3 regions of the Geodermatophilus arenarius genome follow, and region 1 is predicted to be linked to each of the others. Evidence: riboswitches for the same ligand, from Rfam matches in the RefSeq annotation. Region 1 holds a riboswitch; each other region holds the start of a gene.
What was found. Region 1 has a riboswitch for cyclic di-AMP ahead of ACFO3M_RS11805 (C40 family peptidase). Riboswitches for the same ligand answer to the same signal wherever they lie in the genome.
Positions count from the first base shown of each region.

Region 1 (4,996 bases):
GCTGGCCGACGGCCGGAGCCTGCTCGTCGCCGTCGAGACCAAGTACGTGGACGGCTTCAGCCGGGACCCCGGTCCGGAGAAGGACGGGCGGCGCCGGGAGAAGGACGCCAACTACCGCCGGCACTGCGAGCGGTTCGGCATGGCCGACGGCGCCTTCGACCGCCTCGGCGAGTACCCGACCCGGCAGCTGCTGCGGAACGTGCTGCTCACCGAGAGCGTGCGCCGCGGCGGTTCCGCGAGTGGTCCGGAGTGGGACGCGGCGGTGACCCTGGTCCTCGCCCGGGACGACGACGAGGGCGCCCGCGAGGTGGTGCGCCGGCTCGATGCCGACCGCGGTGCCCTGCCGACGCACGTGCTCTTCCGCGGACACGGCGACCTCGCGGACGCCGCGGCGGCGGTGCCGGAGCTCGAGGACTGGGCAGCGCTCTTCCGCCGCCGCTATCTGTCCTGAGTCAGGCGGCAGGAGAGAGCAGTGGCGCCGGGGTGGTGATCGCAGTGCCGTCCGGTCGGTAGGTGCGCCATCGGCCGTCCGGTTGTCGTTCCACCCGGAAGCCGTGGTGGACCTTGGTGTGGTGGCGCTCGCAGAGCAGCGCCGAGTTCTCCAGCGAGGTGTCGCCGCCGTCGATCCAGTGGGCCAGGTGGTGGACATCGCACCACCACGTCGGCGCCCCGCACCCGGCGAACACGCACCCGCCGTCGCGCAGCTCGGCCGCCTTGCGGATGTGGCGGCTCATCAGCCGCTGCGCCCGGCCCAGGTCCAGCGGTGCGCCGTCGGGGCCGAACACCACGCGGGACACCGCGCCGTCGCAGGCCAGCCAGCGGGCCCTCGCGGCGGAGATGGTGGCGCCGAAGCCCATCCGCCCGGCGTTCGGCCCGCCGGCCGGGTCGACCAGGTCCGCCACGTCGATGACGACGGCGATCTGGGGCTTGTGCCCGCGCAGCGTCGGCAGGTTGCCCGAGGCCAGCACGTTGTCCGCGAGCTGCACCAGCGCGTCCCCGAGGCGCTGGGCGCGGGTGCGCCCGTCGCCGGCGGGCCGGTCGGCCTGCACGTGCGCCTCGAGTGCGCCCTGCAGCCTCTCTCCGCCGACCGCGTCCAGGTGCCCGCGGAAGGACAGCGACCCGTCGGCGTGCCGGGACAACGTCAACGACCGCCCCTCGGTCGGATCCGGCTCGGGCCCGTCCGGGTCGAGGGCGTTGCAGTAGTGCTGGACCACCGCGATGAGGTCGGCGTGCGGGCGCTCGACCGCGACCCCGGTGAACACCGCGTCGATGACGGCCAGGTCCACCCCGGCGGCCGCGGCGGCGGTGAGGCGTTCGGGTGTCACCGCCCGCGCCGCGACGGCGACCTGCTCGGCGGACACCAGTCCGGCGTGGTGCGCCTCGGCGAGGGCGGGCAGGTGCTCCAGTGCCCGCCCGGTGCGCACCAGCCGCGCGGCGGCGGCATCGGAGAGCCGGCAGTGCCCGCGCAGCCAGGAGGCCATCGACGTCAGCCCGTCCCGCTCCGGCGCCTAGGACAGCTCCGCGGCGCGGACCGCCCGGGCCAGGCGGGCGTCGATCCGGTTGCGCTCGGCGACCAGCGTGGCGACGTCGTCGAGGACGTCCCCGCTCCCCGGCTCACCCGAACACATGATCGAAGTCCAGCCGGTCCGGCGGCCTCTCGCAGCACGAATTCCCAGGTCAGGCGCCTGACAGTGGCGGCTGACCGCCGACCACACCCGCCACCACGGCGGCCGCCGCGTGGCCGGTCCGGACGGCGTCCAGCACGGGCACGCCCGCGCGCCAGCCGGTCAGCAGCCCGGCCGCGAACGCGTCCCCGCAGCCTGTCGTGTCGCGCGGTCCGCCCGCCGGCAGCGGCTCCACCGGGACCTCCACCGTGCCCGCCGCCGTGACGACCCGGGTCGGCCGGGCGCCGGCGTGCACCAGCACCAGCGGCGGCGCCCAGGTGGGCAGGGCGCTGTCCAGGCCCAGGGCCGTGGCCTCCGCGGCGTCGCAGCAGAGCACGTCCGGACGCAGCCCGGCGAGCAGCTCCACGTAGCCATCGGCACCGTGTCGCTCGATCCGGGCGGCCGCGGCGACGTCCGCGCTCACCGGCACGCCGAGGTCGTGCGCCGTGCCGGCCGCGGCCCGCACCGCATCGGGGAAGCGCAGCAGGTCGTAGCCGTCGAGGTGGACGACGGCGGCGCCGGCGAACCACTCCGGCCGGACGTCGGCCGGCTCCAGGCCGCCCTCGCCGCGGTCGGTCAGCACCGTGCGCTCGCCGTCGGCATGCACGAGCACCGTCGACAGCGGCGCGCGCCCGCGGCGGACCACCGCGAGCTCGACGCCCCTCCGAGCGAGACCGGCCAGCAGCCCGTCGGCCAGCGGGTCGGCGCCGGCCCAGCCCGCGAACCGCGCCGGCGCACCTAGGCGGGCCACGCCGGCGGTGACGTTGGCGGGGGCGCCGCCGGCCGTCGTCGTCCGCTCGACCCGCTGCTGGCCGCCGGCCACCAGCGGCGCGGACAGCTCGAGCAGCTGGTCGGCGACGAGCTTGCCCACCGCCACCACCGGCCCGGGGCCGGCCGGCCGCGGCCAGGCGGGATCGCCGGCGGACACCACCCGAGGACGGTTCGGTGCCCCCGGCCGGGCGAGCCGGCCGGGGACACCGTTCCGCGCGTCAGGCGACGCGGCGCGCGCCCACGTACTCCGGCATCGAGTCCAGGCTCACGACGGCCACCGGCTTGCCGGCGGTCGAGGCGTGGACCATCTGGCCGTTGCCGATGTACATGCCCACGTGCGACACGGGGCTGTAGAAGAACACCAGGTCGCCCGGCTGCAGGTCGGCCTTCGCCACCGGGGTGCCGAACGTCGACTGGGCCTTCGAGGTGCGCGGGATCGAGACGCCCGCCGCCTGGTAGCTGTAGCTGGTCAGGCCCGAGCAGTCGAACGAGTTCGGGCCGGTGGCGCCGTACACGTACGGGTCACCGACCTGGGCCAGGGCGGTGTCGACGGCGGTCTGGGCCGCGCCGTTGGGAGCGGCCGCCGGTGCGGCGGCGACCGTCGCGGTACCCCCGTCGCCCGCGGCGGCCGACGCCGGGAGGGGTGAGAGGGCGATGCCGGCTCCGGCGATGGCCGCGACGGCGATGCCGCGGAACGAACGACGGGCGGTGGACGTGCGTGCAGTCGTCATCGACGACGGTTCTCCTGTTCTCCGCGACCGCCTACCGGGTTAGCTGACGGGTTCGGGCGGAGGAGTCGCCCGGCGCGACGGAGCGCGCTTCACCCCAGTGCTCACGTGGGTCCCCGGTCCGGGCGCCGGCCGGCTGCCGGCCGCCTGGTTCGGCGTGTCCGGCGGGTGTCACACGGGAGGTGACTGAGGGCCGGCCGGACCGCGACGACGGTAGGGAGGGGTGTTGCAGCGTTCAACCGGATCGCATCCGCGCCACGCCCGGCCGCGAGCCGCGGACTTGACGCGGGCCGCGGATCCGAATCGCCCGTCCCACCAGCGCAGGAGCCGTTCCCTCCGCCGCTCGACCTCCGACACGCAGGCGCCGACACGCCGGGGCGGACGAGAAAGGGCGCAGCGGTGCGTCCGCACAGCGCGTCAGCGGCCCACCACGACGGGAGCGGGGAAGCCCCGGGGATCGCGACGGTTGCGCCGCCCGTTGACGGGGCACCGGAACCAGCAGTCGAGAGGAGGGAGTCCCCCCATGGGCATGATGAGGAACCTGATCGCCTCGGGCGTCGCCGCCAAGGTCGTCCAGGAGCTCCGGAAGCCGCAGAACCAGGCCAAGATCAAGCAGTTCATCCGCGACTTCCAGGCCAAGAACGCGAAGGGCGGCAAGGGTCAGGCCGGTCGCGGCTACTGACCTGCGAGCGCGACCGCGGCCCCCGTCCCCCACCCAGGACGGGGGCCGCGGCGTGTCCGGGGGGACCGGCGAGGCGACCGGGGCACTTCGTGACCGTCCCGCTACGACGCCGTGCCGGACGTCCCGGGGAGCACCGTCCCGCCGTGGCACGCTCCCGCGGTTCCTCCCGCGACGGCGGTGCGACTGCACCCGCCGCGGGTCCCTCCAGCACGACGGGGTGTCCCCATGACCCAACCGCCGCCCGGCCAGCCCTGGCAGCCGCCGCAGGGCCCCCTGCCCGGCTTCCTGCCCCCGCCTCCGGAGAAGAAGGAGACGCCGGTCTACCTGCGTCCCTGGTTCGCCGTCCTCGCGCTGGTCCTCGTCGTCGCAACCGTCGGCGCCGCGCTCGGCGGTGGCGACGACGAGGCGGCGACCGCCGCCGCGAGCACCACGACGGTCACCGAGACCGTGACGGCGACCTCCAGCCCCCAGCCGGCCGTCCCGCCCGTCTCCAGCGCACCGCCGCCGGCCGTCGTGCCGAGCACCACCGCCGCCCCGAGCACCCCGGCCCCGACCACGCCGGCCGCGCCGGTGGTCGACTTCGCCATGCCGTCGGTGGTCGGGATGACCCTGCAGGACGCCCAGGACCTGATCCAGGCCAACGGCGTCTTCCTCAGCCTGTCCCACGACCTGCTCGGCACCCGCAACCAGGTGCTCGACGCCAACTGGAGGGTCTGCACGCAGAACGTCCCGGCCGGCCAGCGGGTCACCGGCGCGGCGGAGGGGACGATCGACCTCGGCGTCGTGAAGCTCGAGGAGAGCTGCCCCTGACCCGTCGCGGGGCGGACGCCGACCGCCCGAGCCGTGTCCGGGGCGGCGGGCCGGGTACCCCGTGCCCCGACCGGGGTGAGCCCAGCCGTCCGGTCGGAGCACGGCTGAGGAGGTCCGCGATGACCCAGGGTCCGCCGAACGGCGGCTCGGACGGCCGCACCGACGACCACGTGCTGCCCGGTGAGCACCCCGACGAGAACGGCGTCGCCGACGACGCTCCCGAGCAGGGACCCCGCGCTGCCCAGGGACCCATGGGCAGCGGGGACCGCCCCGGCTTCCCCGGCGCCGCCGAGGGCACCGGGATGGGCCAGGCGGAGGACTGACCGGCGCGCGCCCGTGCT
Region 1 covers NZ_JBHSGR010000011.1:75,688-80,683, forward strand. The annotation lists gene ACFO3M_RS11785 (PGN_0703 family putative restriction endonuclease) at 1-451, shown strand, start outside; gene ACFO3M_RS11790 (HNH endonuclease signature motif containing protein) at 453-734, opposite strand; partial or broken gene ACFO3M_RS11795 (DUF222 domain-containing protein) at 708-1,493, opposite strand; gene ACFO3M_RS11800 (carbohydrate kinase family protein) at 1,678-2,595, opposite strand; gene ACFO3M_RS11805 (C40 family peptidase) at 2,654-3,166, opposite strand; cyclic di-AMP (ydaO/yuaA leader) riboswitch at 3,200-3,284, opposite strand; gene ACFO3M_RS11810 (hypothetical protein) at 3,687-3,845, shown strand; gene ACFO3M_RS11815 (PASTA domain-containing protein) at 4,071-4,655, shown strand; gene ACFO3M_RS11820 (hypothetical protein) at 4,775-4,978, shown strand.

Region 2 (4,996 bases), on a different contig from region 1:
ACGGCCGGCCCGGACTCCTGGGACTGCGGCTCGCTGGTCTCCACCGTCTACCGCGACGCGGGCATCGACCTGCCCGCCGACCAGGCCGGCCTGTTCGCGGTCACCACGCCCGTCGACCCGGCCGACGTCCTGCCCGGCGACCTGGTCTTCCTCGGGACCCCCGAGGCGGGCCTGGGGCACGTCGGCATCGCGCTGGACGCGCAGACCGTGCTCGCCGCCGACGCGCGGGCCGGCGCCGTCGTCGTCCGCCGGCTGCCGGCCGACCAGGTGGTCCACGTCGGGCGGCCGAGCCTCGGCCCGCGGCCGGAGGTGCCCGCCCCCGGTCCGGTCGGCGGAGCCCTGCGGGTCGAGTGCGGCAACACCGTCTACCCGCCGAGCTTCGACGGCGCCCGGGCCTGGGGCGGCTACCCCAACGGCCTCATCCCGCCGAGCGCGCTGTGCCCGATCGGGGTGGGCGGCCACTCGCTGCGCTGCGACGCCGCGGCGGCCTGGCGGGCGATGAGCGCGGCGTTCGCGTCGGCGTTCGGGCAGCCGATCTGCATCACCGACTCCTACCGCACCTACGCCGGCCAGGTCCGCCTGTACGGGGAGAAGCCGGCGCTGGCCGCGGTCCCGGGCACCAGCAACCACGGCTGGGGGCTGGCGGTCGACCTGTGCGGCGGCATCGACGGCTTCGGCACGCCGCAGTACGCGTGGATGGTCGCCAACGCCGGCCGGTTCGGGTGGCTGCACCCGACCTGGGCCGACCCGGGCAACGGCCGCGAGGAGCCCTGGCACTGGGAGTACGCGGGCGGCTGAGCCGGGACTGTCGGTGGCCGTCCCTAGCGTGCTGGTCGACCGACAGGGAGACCCGTCCCGACCGCGGCCCGGCACCGGGCGGCGCGGCCGGGGCACCGGAGGGACACGGCCATGCTCATCGACTGCGACTCGTGCACCGCGCGCGGCGCCGGCTGCGCCGACTGCGTCGTCACCGCCCTGCTGGGCGCCCCGCCCGCGGAGCGGGACACCGGCCCCGTGCTGCTGCCGGTGCCCTCCGTCCCGGCGGCCCGGACGGCGGACGGCGCACTGCCGCGCCCGGGCGTGGTCGTGGAGCTCGACGACGTCGAGCGGCGGGCCGTGCGGGCGCTGGCCGAGGGCGGCCTGGTGCCGCCCCTGCGGCACCGGCCGTCGCGGGACGGGCGCCGGCGCACGGGCTGACCGGCGCGGACACCCGATCGGGTACGCACCGGAGTGGCGCGGCTGCTGACCGTGTGTGTCCTCACAGTTCCCGCACCCCCCGTTTGTCACAACTGCATCACGTCCGTACTGTGGCGCCGTCCGGCCGGGTGGTCGTCACCCGACGCAGGGTGACCTCGGCCGACACCGCCGAGTCACCGGACGCCCTCCCGGAGGTGCGCGAGGTGAGCCGGGGACCCACCGCAGCACTGGGGTGAGTTCTCGCGCGCGCCGGTCCCGACCGGGGCGCGGAGATAGGGCACGTCTTCCCAGCCCGAACCCGTCAGCTAACTCGGTAGGCGGTTGCTGAGGAAGAAACGGAGAGCCGCCGCCCGTGGCGACCCCCCGCCCTGCCCTGGGGCATGCACGCGAGAAGTCCACACCCACCACCCGGATCGCCGGCCTGCACCGCCCGTCGCGGGCCCGCCGCCTCGGCCGGGTCACCCTGGTCGGCACCACCGCCGCGCTGACCCTCACCCTGCTGTCCGGCACCGCGGCCGCCGACCCCGAGCGGGCCGGCACCCCGGAGCAGGCCGCCCAGCTCGCCGCCGAGGCCGGTCACCGGCTCGAGGTCGTCACCGAGCAGGTCAACGAGGCCCGCGAGGTCCTCGCCCAGCAGCAGGCCGCCGCCGGCGAGGCCGACCAGGCCGCCGCCGAGGCGCAGGACCGGCTGCAGGACCTCGACGGCCGGATCCGCGAGGTGGCCCGCAGCGCCTACACCGCCGGCAACGGCGACGGCTTCGCCGGGCTCGACCTGCTGATGACCAGCGACTCGGCCGAGGACTTCGTCGCCTCGCTGGCCACCCTCGGCCAGATCGCCGACCACACCACCTCGGTCCTCGACCAGGTGAACGAGGCGGCCGCCGCCGCCCGGCAGGCGCAGGCCGACGCCGAGGCCGCCGAGACCGAGGCGCAGCGCACCCTCGACGACCTGAGCGCCCAGGAGGCGCAGCTCCAGGGCGACATCGCGGACTACCAGGCGCAGTTCGCCGCGCTCACCGAGGCGCAGCGGCAGGCGGCGCTCGCCGCGCAGGCGGCCGGCCTGGCCACCGGCGCGCCGGCCGGGCCGGGCGCCGGCGGCGGCGCGGGTGGGGAGAGCGCGCCGGCCACCGCGGGCACGCGGGCCGCGGCCCCCGCTCCGGCCCCGGCGCCGTCGGCGGGCAGCGGCGGCAGCGGTGCCGCGCAGACCGCGGTGCAGACGGCGCTGGCCCAGGTGGGCGACCCCTACGTGTGGGGCGCCGGCGGGCCGAACGCCTTCGACTGCTCGGGCCTGACCCAGTACGCCTACGCCGCGGCCGGCATCAGCCTCCCGCACTCCAGCAGCATGCAGTCGCGCATGGGCACCGCCGTCTCGCGGGCGGACCTGCAGCCGGGTGACCTGATCTTCTACTACAGCCCGGTCAGCCACGTCTCGATGTACATCGGCAACGGCCAGATGGTGCACGCCTCCACGTCGGGGCAGCCGGTGAAGGTCGTGTCGGTCGACTCGATGGGCGGCATCACCGCCATGCGCCGCATCGCCTGACGGAGGACCTCCCCGCCCCCACCGCTCGCGAGCTCCCGGCGGGCCCCTGCAGGGAGGCCGTTCCAGCACGTCGCGAGGCCGAGGGCCGGTGACCCGGACGGGTCGCCGGCCCTCGGCGTCCGCCGGGGGAGTGCACGGTGCGGCACCGGCGCGCGCCTAGGATCGGCCGGGTGGGCAGGGCGGGCGGGACGAGCACCCGCCCCGGCCCCGAGGCCACCCGGCCGGACCGCACCGGCTCCCGCCGGGCCGCGCTGCTGGTCGCGCTCGTGCTCGGCGCGGCGCTCGTCCTCGTCATCGCGCTCCGGACGCCCTGGACGCCGCTGCCCACCCCGCCCGGCGGCGCCTCCCCGGTCACCGACGACGCCGGGCTGCCCGCCGAGGTCGTCCGCCGCGCCGAGGCCCTCGCCGCCGACATCCGTCCCGCGTCGCTGACCAACCTGGTGCTCGGGCTCGCGGTCTCGGCGCTGCTCGGCCTCACCCGCCTGGGCAGCCGCCTGGTCACCGCGGTCGGCCGGGCGGGAGGCCGCCGCTGGCCGCTCACCGTGCTGCTCGGCACGGTCACGCTGGTCGTCGTCGGCCGGCTGGCGACGCTGCCGATCTCCGCCTACGGCGAGGTCGTGCGGCACCGCTACGGGCTGTCCACGCGCTCCTGGCCGCTGTGGCTGCGCGACGTCGCGGTCTCCACCGCCATCGACGCCGGGCTCACCGCCCTGGGCCTGCTGGTGCTCGTCGCGCTGGCCCGCCGCGCCCCCCGCGCCTGGTGGGCGTGGGCGGCCGGCGGCGCGGCCGCGCTGGTCGTCGTCGGCTCCTTCCTCTACCCGGTGGTCATCGAGCCCGCGTTCAACAGCTTCACGCCGCTGCCGGCCGGCGAGCTGCGCACCGACCTGCTCCGGCTGGCCGAGGAGAGCGGCTCCCCGGTCGAGGACGTCCTGGTCGCCGACGCGTCCCGGCGGACGACGTCGCTCAACGCCTACGTGTCCGGGTTCGGCTCGACCCGCCGGGTGGTGCTCTACGACACCCTGCTGGCCGACGTCCCCCCGGACGAGATCGAGTCGATCGTCGCCCACGAGCTCGGGCACGTGGCCACCGACGACGTCCTGACCGGCACGCTCATCGGGGCGCTCGGCGCGGCCGCCGCCGTCGCCCTGCTCGGCTGGCTCCTGACCTGGGCGCCGCTGCTGCGCCGCGCCGGCGCGGACTCGGCGGGCGACCCGCGCGTGGTGCCGCTGGTGCTGCTCCTCGTCGCGGTGGGGTCCCTCGTGTCGACGCCGGTGCAGAACCTCGTCTCCCGGCACGTCGAGGCCCGGGCGGACCTGGCCGCGCTCGACCTCACCCGGGACGCCGCCGCCTTCATCGAGATGCAGCGCCGGCTGGCCGAGACCAACGTCTCCGACCCGAGCCCGCCGGCGCCGTGGCAGTGGTTCTTCGGCTCCCACCCGACGGCGGCCGAGCGGGTCGCGATGGCCGAGGACTGGCTGCGGCGGGGCGACCGGTGAGCGACCGCGGCCGCACGCTCGTCGTCACCAACGACTTCCCGCCGCGGCAGGGCGGCATCCAGACCTTCGTCGCGGCGCTGCTCGAGCGCCGCCCGCCGGACTCCCTCGTCGTGCTGGCCTCCCGCTCACCGGGCTGGGAGGCGTACGACGCGCGGCTGCCCTACCGGGTGGTCCGGCAGCGGACGGCGGTGCTGCTGCCCACGCCGGCGACCGCCCGGGCCGCGACGGCCCTGGCCGCCGAGCACGGCTGCGACACCGCCTTCTTCGGCGCGGCCGCGCCGCTGGGCCTTCTGGCGCCCACCCTCCGCGACGCCGGGGTGCGGCACCTGGTCGGCGCCACCCACGGGCACGAGACCGGCTGGGTGGCGCTGCCCGGCGCCCGCCGGCTCATGCGCCGCATCGCCAGCGGCCTGGACGTGCTGACCTACATCAGCGAGTACACCCGCAGCCGCCTGGAGCCGGCGCTCGGCGGGTGCACCCGGCTGGCGCAGCTGTCGCCCGGGGTCGACGTCGACCGGTTCACCCCCGCGGTCGACGGCACCGCGGTGCGGCGGCGGCACGGGCTGGGGGAGTCGCCGGTCGTCGTCTGCGTGTCCCGGCTGGTGCCGCGCAAGGGGCAGGACGTGCTCGTGGCCGCCTGGCCGCAGGTCCTCGCGCGGCACCCGGGCGCGCGGCTCCTGCTGGTCGGCGGCGGCCCGGACGAGGCCCGGCTGCACCGCGCGGTGGCCGACCGGCGGCTCGGCGACTCGGTGGTGCTCAC
Region 2 covers NZ_JBHSGR010000013.1:105,566-110,561, forward strand. The annotation lists gene ACFO3M_RS13290 (D-alanyl-D-alanine carboxypeptidase family protein) at 1-798, shown strand, start outside; gene ACFO3M_RS13295 (hypothetical protein) at 910-1,197, shown strand; cyclic di-AMP (ydaO/yuaA leader) riboswitch at 1,354-1,533, shown strand; gene ACFO3M_RS13300 (C40 family peptidase) at 1,550-2,740, shown strand; gene ACFO3M_RS13305 (M48 family metalloprotease) at 2,911-4,236, shown strand; gene ACFO3M_RS13310 (glycosyltransferase family 4 protein) at 4,233-4,996, shown strand, end outside.
Region 2: another riboswitch for cyclic di-AMP. It lies ahead of ACFO3M_RS13300 (C40 family peptidase); the one in region 1 lies ahead of ACFO3M_RS11805 (C40 family peptidase).

Region 3 (4,996 bases), on a different contig from region 1:
GCCCTGGCGCTGGAGGACCTCTACAGCAAGGACGAGATCCTCACCCGCTACCTCAACACCGTCTACTTCGGCCAGAACGCCTACGGCGTGCAGCCGGCCGCCCGCGCCTTCTTCGGTGTCGACGCCGCGGCGCTCACCCTGCCGCAGGCGGCCCTGCTGGCCGGCCTCGTGCAGAGCCCGGTGAACGACGACCCGTTCACCGACCCCGAGGCGGCCACCGCGCGGCGCAACGAGGTGCTGTCCCGGATGGCCGAGCAGGGCCTCGTCCCCGCCGACGAGGCGGCGGCGGCCGCGGCCGCGCCGCTCGGGCTGGCACCCGCGCCCGCCCCGCCCCGCGGCTGCGTCCAGGCGAGCGTCGGCCCGTTCGTCTGCGACTTCGTGCAGCGGTACCTGATCCAGGAGCTCGGGCTCAGCCAGGAACAGCTGGACAACGGCGGCTACACCGTGCAGACCACCCTGGACCCCGAGCTGCAGCGCTCCGGCGACGCCGCGGTGCTCGAGACGCTCCCGCGGGAGGACTCGCTGGCCGCGATGTTCACCGCCGTCGAGCCCGGCACCGGCCACCTGCTGGCGATGAGCGTCAACCGGACCTTCGGCTACGACCTCGCCGACCGCACCCAGGAGTCGTTCAACCTCAACGTGGCGCCCAGCCAGGGCTCGGGCTCCACGTACAAGGTGTTCGTCGCCGCCGCGGCCCTGGCCCGGGGCTACTCGTCCTACTACACGCTCACCGCGCCCGACCCCTACGTCTCCCGGGTCTACTCCGGCCCGTGCGAGGGCCGGGACACCGACGGCCGGTACTGCGTCCGCAACGCCGGGTCGGGCTACCGCTCGACGCTGGACCTGACGACGGCGCTGTACCAGTCCTCCAACACCTACTTCCTCGCGCTCGAGGACGCCCTGGGCAGCGTCGAGGAGCCGGTGCGCATGGCCGAGGCGGCGGGGCTGTTCCAGTTCAGCCCGCCGGGGCTGGCCCAGCAGATCATCGACGAGAACCGCGGGTCGTTCACCTTCGGCGCCGAGGCGACCAGCCCGCTGGCCCTGGCCAGCGCCTACTCGACGTTCGCCGCCGGCGGCACGCAGTGCGACGTCGTCCCGGTGACCGCCGTCCTCGACCGGAACGGGGAGCCGGCGGTCGGCGCCGACGGCGAACCGCTCGCGGTCGGCGACCGGTGCACGCCCGAGGCGATCCCACCGGGCGTGGCCAACACGATGAACCAGATGCTGCGCAAGGACGTCGAGCCGGGGAACCCGGGGCAGACCGGGGCGCGCGCCTACGTCCGCGGCCACCAGATCGCCGGCAAGACCGGCACCTCGCAGGACAACTACTCGGTGGCGTTCGTGGGCTACACGCCCGAGATCACCGCGAGCGTCATGGTCCTCAACCCCAAGCGCAACGAGGACGTCGGCGGCTTCGGTGGCGGCAAGGGCGCCACCATCTGGCACGACGCGATGGAGCCGATCCTCACCGCGCGCGGCAGCGGCGAGTTCCCGCCCGCGGACGAGACCGTGCAGAACGGCAACACCCGCCCGGTGCCCGGCTGCTCCGGCGTCCGGGCCTGCGAGCGGGCCCTCACCGACGCCGGGTTCACCGCGCGGACGGTGCGCGTCGACAGCGACGAGCCGGCCGGCACCCTCCTGGGCACCAGCCCGCCGCGCGGCGGCCGCGCCGTGCCGGGCCAGCTGGTGTCGATCCTGGTGAGCAACGGCAGCGACTACGTGGAACCGGCGCCCGAGCCCGCGCCCCCCACGGAGCCGGCGCCCGCGCCCCCGACCGGGCCGCCGCCCGCGCCCGGGACGAGGCCGCCGACGACGTCCCCGCCGACGTCCCCGCCGCCGCCCCCGGCGCCGGAGCCGCCCCAGACGCCGGAGCCGCCGCCACCGGCCACGGAGCCGCCGACCGCACCGGCCACGCCGCCGCCCCCGCCCGCCGCGCCCGCCACGGAGGCCCCGCCGCCCGGCTCCCCCTGGCGGCCGACGGCCTGACGCCGCCCCAGCCGCGCGTCGAGGGACTGGGTGAGCAGCCACCCGGCCAGCAGGACCAGGTGCAGCAGGAACAGCCACAGGCCGATGGCGACCACCGCACCGACGACCACCAGGCCGCCGAAGGGCGCGCCGAGGTCCAGGGGCAGCGACAGGAACAGCACGAAGCCCTGCAGGAAGCCGGACAGGCAGGCCGCGGTGAACAGCGCGCCGCTGACCAGCGCGCCCCACCGGCGCCGGCCGCCGGCCACCACGCCGTAGCCCCAGAGGATGGGCACGGTCAGCACGAACAGCACCGAGTAGTAGCCGACGGCGAACCGCCCGATCAGGGGCCCGGCGCCGTCCTCGCGGGCCAGGTCGGCCATGGCCGTGGCGGCCAGCAGCAGCGGGTACAGCAGCAGGGGCGTCACCACGACCAGGGGCAGCGTGAGCAGCCGGCCCCGCCAGCCGGTGAGGTTCTCCCGCCGCTGGCTGAACCGCATCAGCGCCCGCCGCAGCCCCTCGCCGTACAGCGACAGCGGCAGCAGCGCCAGCGCGAACCCCAGCAGGTCCAGCCGGACGCCGGCGTCGACCAGCCGGGCCACCGCGTCCGGCGCGCCCAGTGACTCCGGCAGCAGCTCGGCCAGCCGCTCGCTGCGCCCGCGGACCTCCCCGGCCGAGGTGGCCAGCGCGGTCAGCCGGACGGAGACCAGCACCAGCGGCACCACCGCGATGCCGGCGTAGAAGGTCAGGCCCGCGCCGATCAGCGCGAGGTCACGGCCGCGCAGCAGGCGCCGGGCACCGGCCAGCAGCGCGCGCGTCTCGACCCGCAACCGGGCCGCCGTCCACCTGCGTGCCGGGCTCACCCGCCCATGCCACCAGTCCCGGCGGCCCGGCGCCCGCCGGGGACCGGACGGCGCTCAGTCGTCGGTGCTCGCGTCGTCGGTGGTGGGGGCGTCGTTGCCCGGGTTCTGGCCGGTCTCCTGGCAACTGGCGTCGTTCTCGTTGCTGGCGTTGCCGCCGGCGGAGTCGCAGTTGGTCGGGCCGCGGGAGAAGTCGGTGTTGTCGCCACAGGCGACCAGGGAGCCGAGCAGGGCGAGCACGACGAGCGGCCGGGCCAGGCGCATCCGCGTGGAAGAGGACATGCAGCAATCGGTACACGTCCCCACGGCCGCGCAAACCGGCGGGGGTCGGGAACCTCCCGGAGTCGCCTGGTCACCGTCCGTGACTGATGTAATTACACCGGGGTGATTGTCACACGCCGGTCACGGACCTTACGCTGAGTGTGTCCAACGGGGCGCTCCGTCACCAGTCCGGGTGACACCCCGTGGACGCCGTCGAGCCGGTCCTCCCGCAGCGGAGACCGGGCCGGGGACCCATCGCAGTCCTGGGGTGTAGCGCGTGTCCGCACGCGCCGGGCGACTCCACGCCCGAACCCGTCAGCTAACCCGGTAGGCGGCCTGGGAGAAGGAGAGACCGCCGCGTGGCGTCCCTGCGCACGTCCGTCCCCGGCACGCCCGCGACCGGCCGCGGCCGCCGCGCCGCCCTCGCGCTCGTCGGCGCCCTCGGCATCGGTCTCGGGCTGGGGGCCGTCCCGGCGCCGGCCCGGGCGGAGGAGCCGACGTCGGCCGCCGAGGCCGCGCAGCTGGTCGCCGCCCGGGGCCACGAGCTCGAGGCCGTCACCGAGCAGTTCAACGAGGCCCGCGAGGCGCTCGTCGCCCAGCAGGCCGCCGCCGACGCCGCCGCCGCGCAGCTGGCCGCCGCCCAGGCCGCCGTGGACACCGCGCGGCAGCAGGTGATCGGGATCGCCCGGTCGGCCTACACCGGCGACAGCATGGGCTCGCTGCAGGCGCTCATGACCAGCGAGGACGCCGACGAGTTCGTCAACCGCGTCACCCTGCTGCAGGGCGTCGCCGGTTACCAGGGCGAGCTGCTCGGCCAGGCCGCGGCCGCCACCGAGACCGCCACCGCCGCGCAGGCCGCCGCCGCCGAGGCCGCCGCCGAGGCGCAGCGCCAGTACGACGCCGTCGCCGCCCAGCAGGCAGACCTCGAGGCGCAGATCGCCGCCTACCAGACCGACTACGCCCGGCTGAGCGCCGAGGAGCGGCGCGCCGCCCTCGAGGCCGCCGCCGCGGCGCACGCCGCCGAGGACTCCCGCGCCAGCCGCGACGAGGAGCGCGAGGACACTGCGTCGTCCTCCGCGTCCTCCTCCGCCGAGGAGCCGGCCGCGGCGGCCGCGCCGGCCAGCGGCGTCGCCGGGACCGTCGTCGCCACCGCCATGGCCCAGCGCGGCAAGCCCTACGTGTGGGCGGCCGCCGGCCCGAGCTCGTTCGACTGCTCCGGCCTCACCCAGTACGCCTTCCGCGCCGCGGGGATCAGCCTCCCGCACTCCAGCAGGATGCAGTCGACGATGGGCACCGCGGTCTCCCGCGCGAACCTGCAGCCCGGTGACCTGGTCTTCTTCTACAGCCCGGTGAGCCACGTCGGCATCTACATCGGCAACGGCCAGATGGTGCACGCGCCGACGTCGGGCGACGTCGTCAAGGTCGCCAGCATCGACGCGATGGGCGGCTACGCCGGCGCCCGCCGCATCGGCTGACGCGGGTCGCGCCTCAGCCGGGGCAGCGCCGCGGCCACCGGGTCCGGCCGCAGGTCGGCCAGCCGGCGCAGCAGGACCGGACGGGACCCCCGCTGCGCCGGACCCCGCACGACCCGACCCTGCCACGCACCTCACACCCCGCGACCGGGACGCCGGCGCCCGCTGCCGCGTTGACCCTCCGGAACCGCCCCCGACCCGAGGACCGCGCACCGATGAACCCCCGCACCGTCGCCCTGGCCTTCCGCGTCGTCGCCGTCGCCGAGGCCCTCTCCTGGATCGGCCTGCTGGCCGGCATGTACGTCAAGTACGTGCCGGAGACCTCGGAGGCCGGCGTCCAGGTGTTCGGGCCGGTCCACGGCGCGGTGTTCATCGCCTACGTGGTCGTGGCGCTGGTCGCCGCGCGGGTGCTCGGCTGGTCCCGGTGGACGACGCTGC
Region 3 covers NZ_JBHSGR010000023.1:12,204-17,199, reverse strand. The annotation lists gene ACFO3M_RS18495 (transglycosylase domain-containing protein) at 1-1,986, shown strand, start outside; partial or broken gene ACFO3M_RS18490 (YhjD/YihY/BrkB family envelope integrity protein) at 2,013-2,828, opposite strand; gene ACFO3M_RS18485 (hypothetical protein) at 2,883-3,107, opposite strand; cyclic di-AMP (ydaO/yuaA leader) riboswitch at 3,302-3,434, shown strand; gene ACFO3M_RS18480 (C40 family peptidase) at 3,446-4,561, shown strand; gene ACFO3M_RS18475 (DUF3817 domain-containing protein) at 4,774-4,996, shown strand, end outside.
Region 3: another riboswitch for cyclic di-AMP. It lies ahead of ACFO3M_RS18480 (C40 family peptidase); the one in region 1 lies ahead of ACFO3M_RS11805 (C40 family peptidase).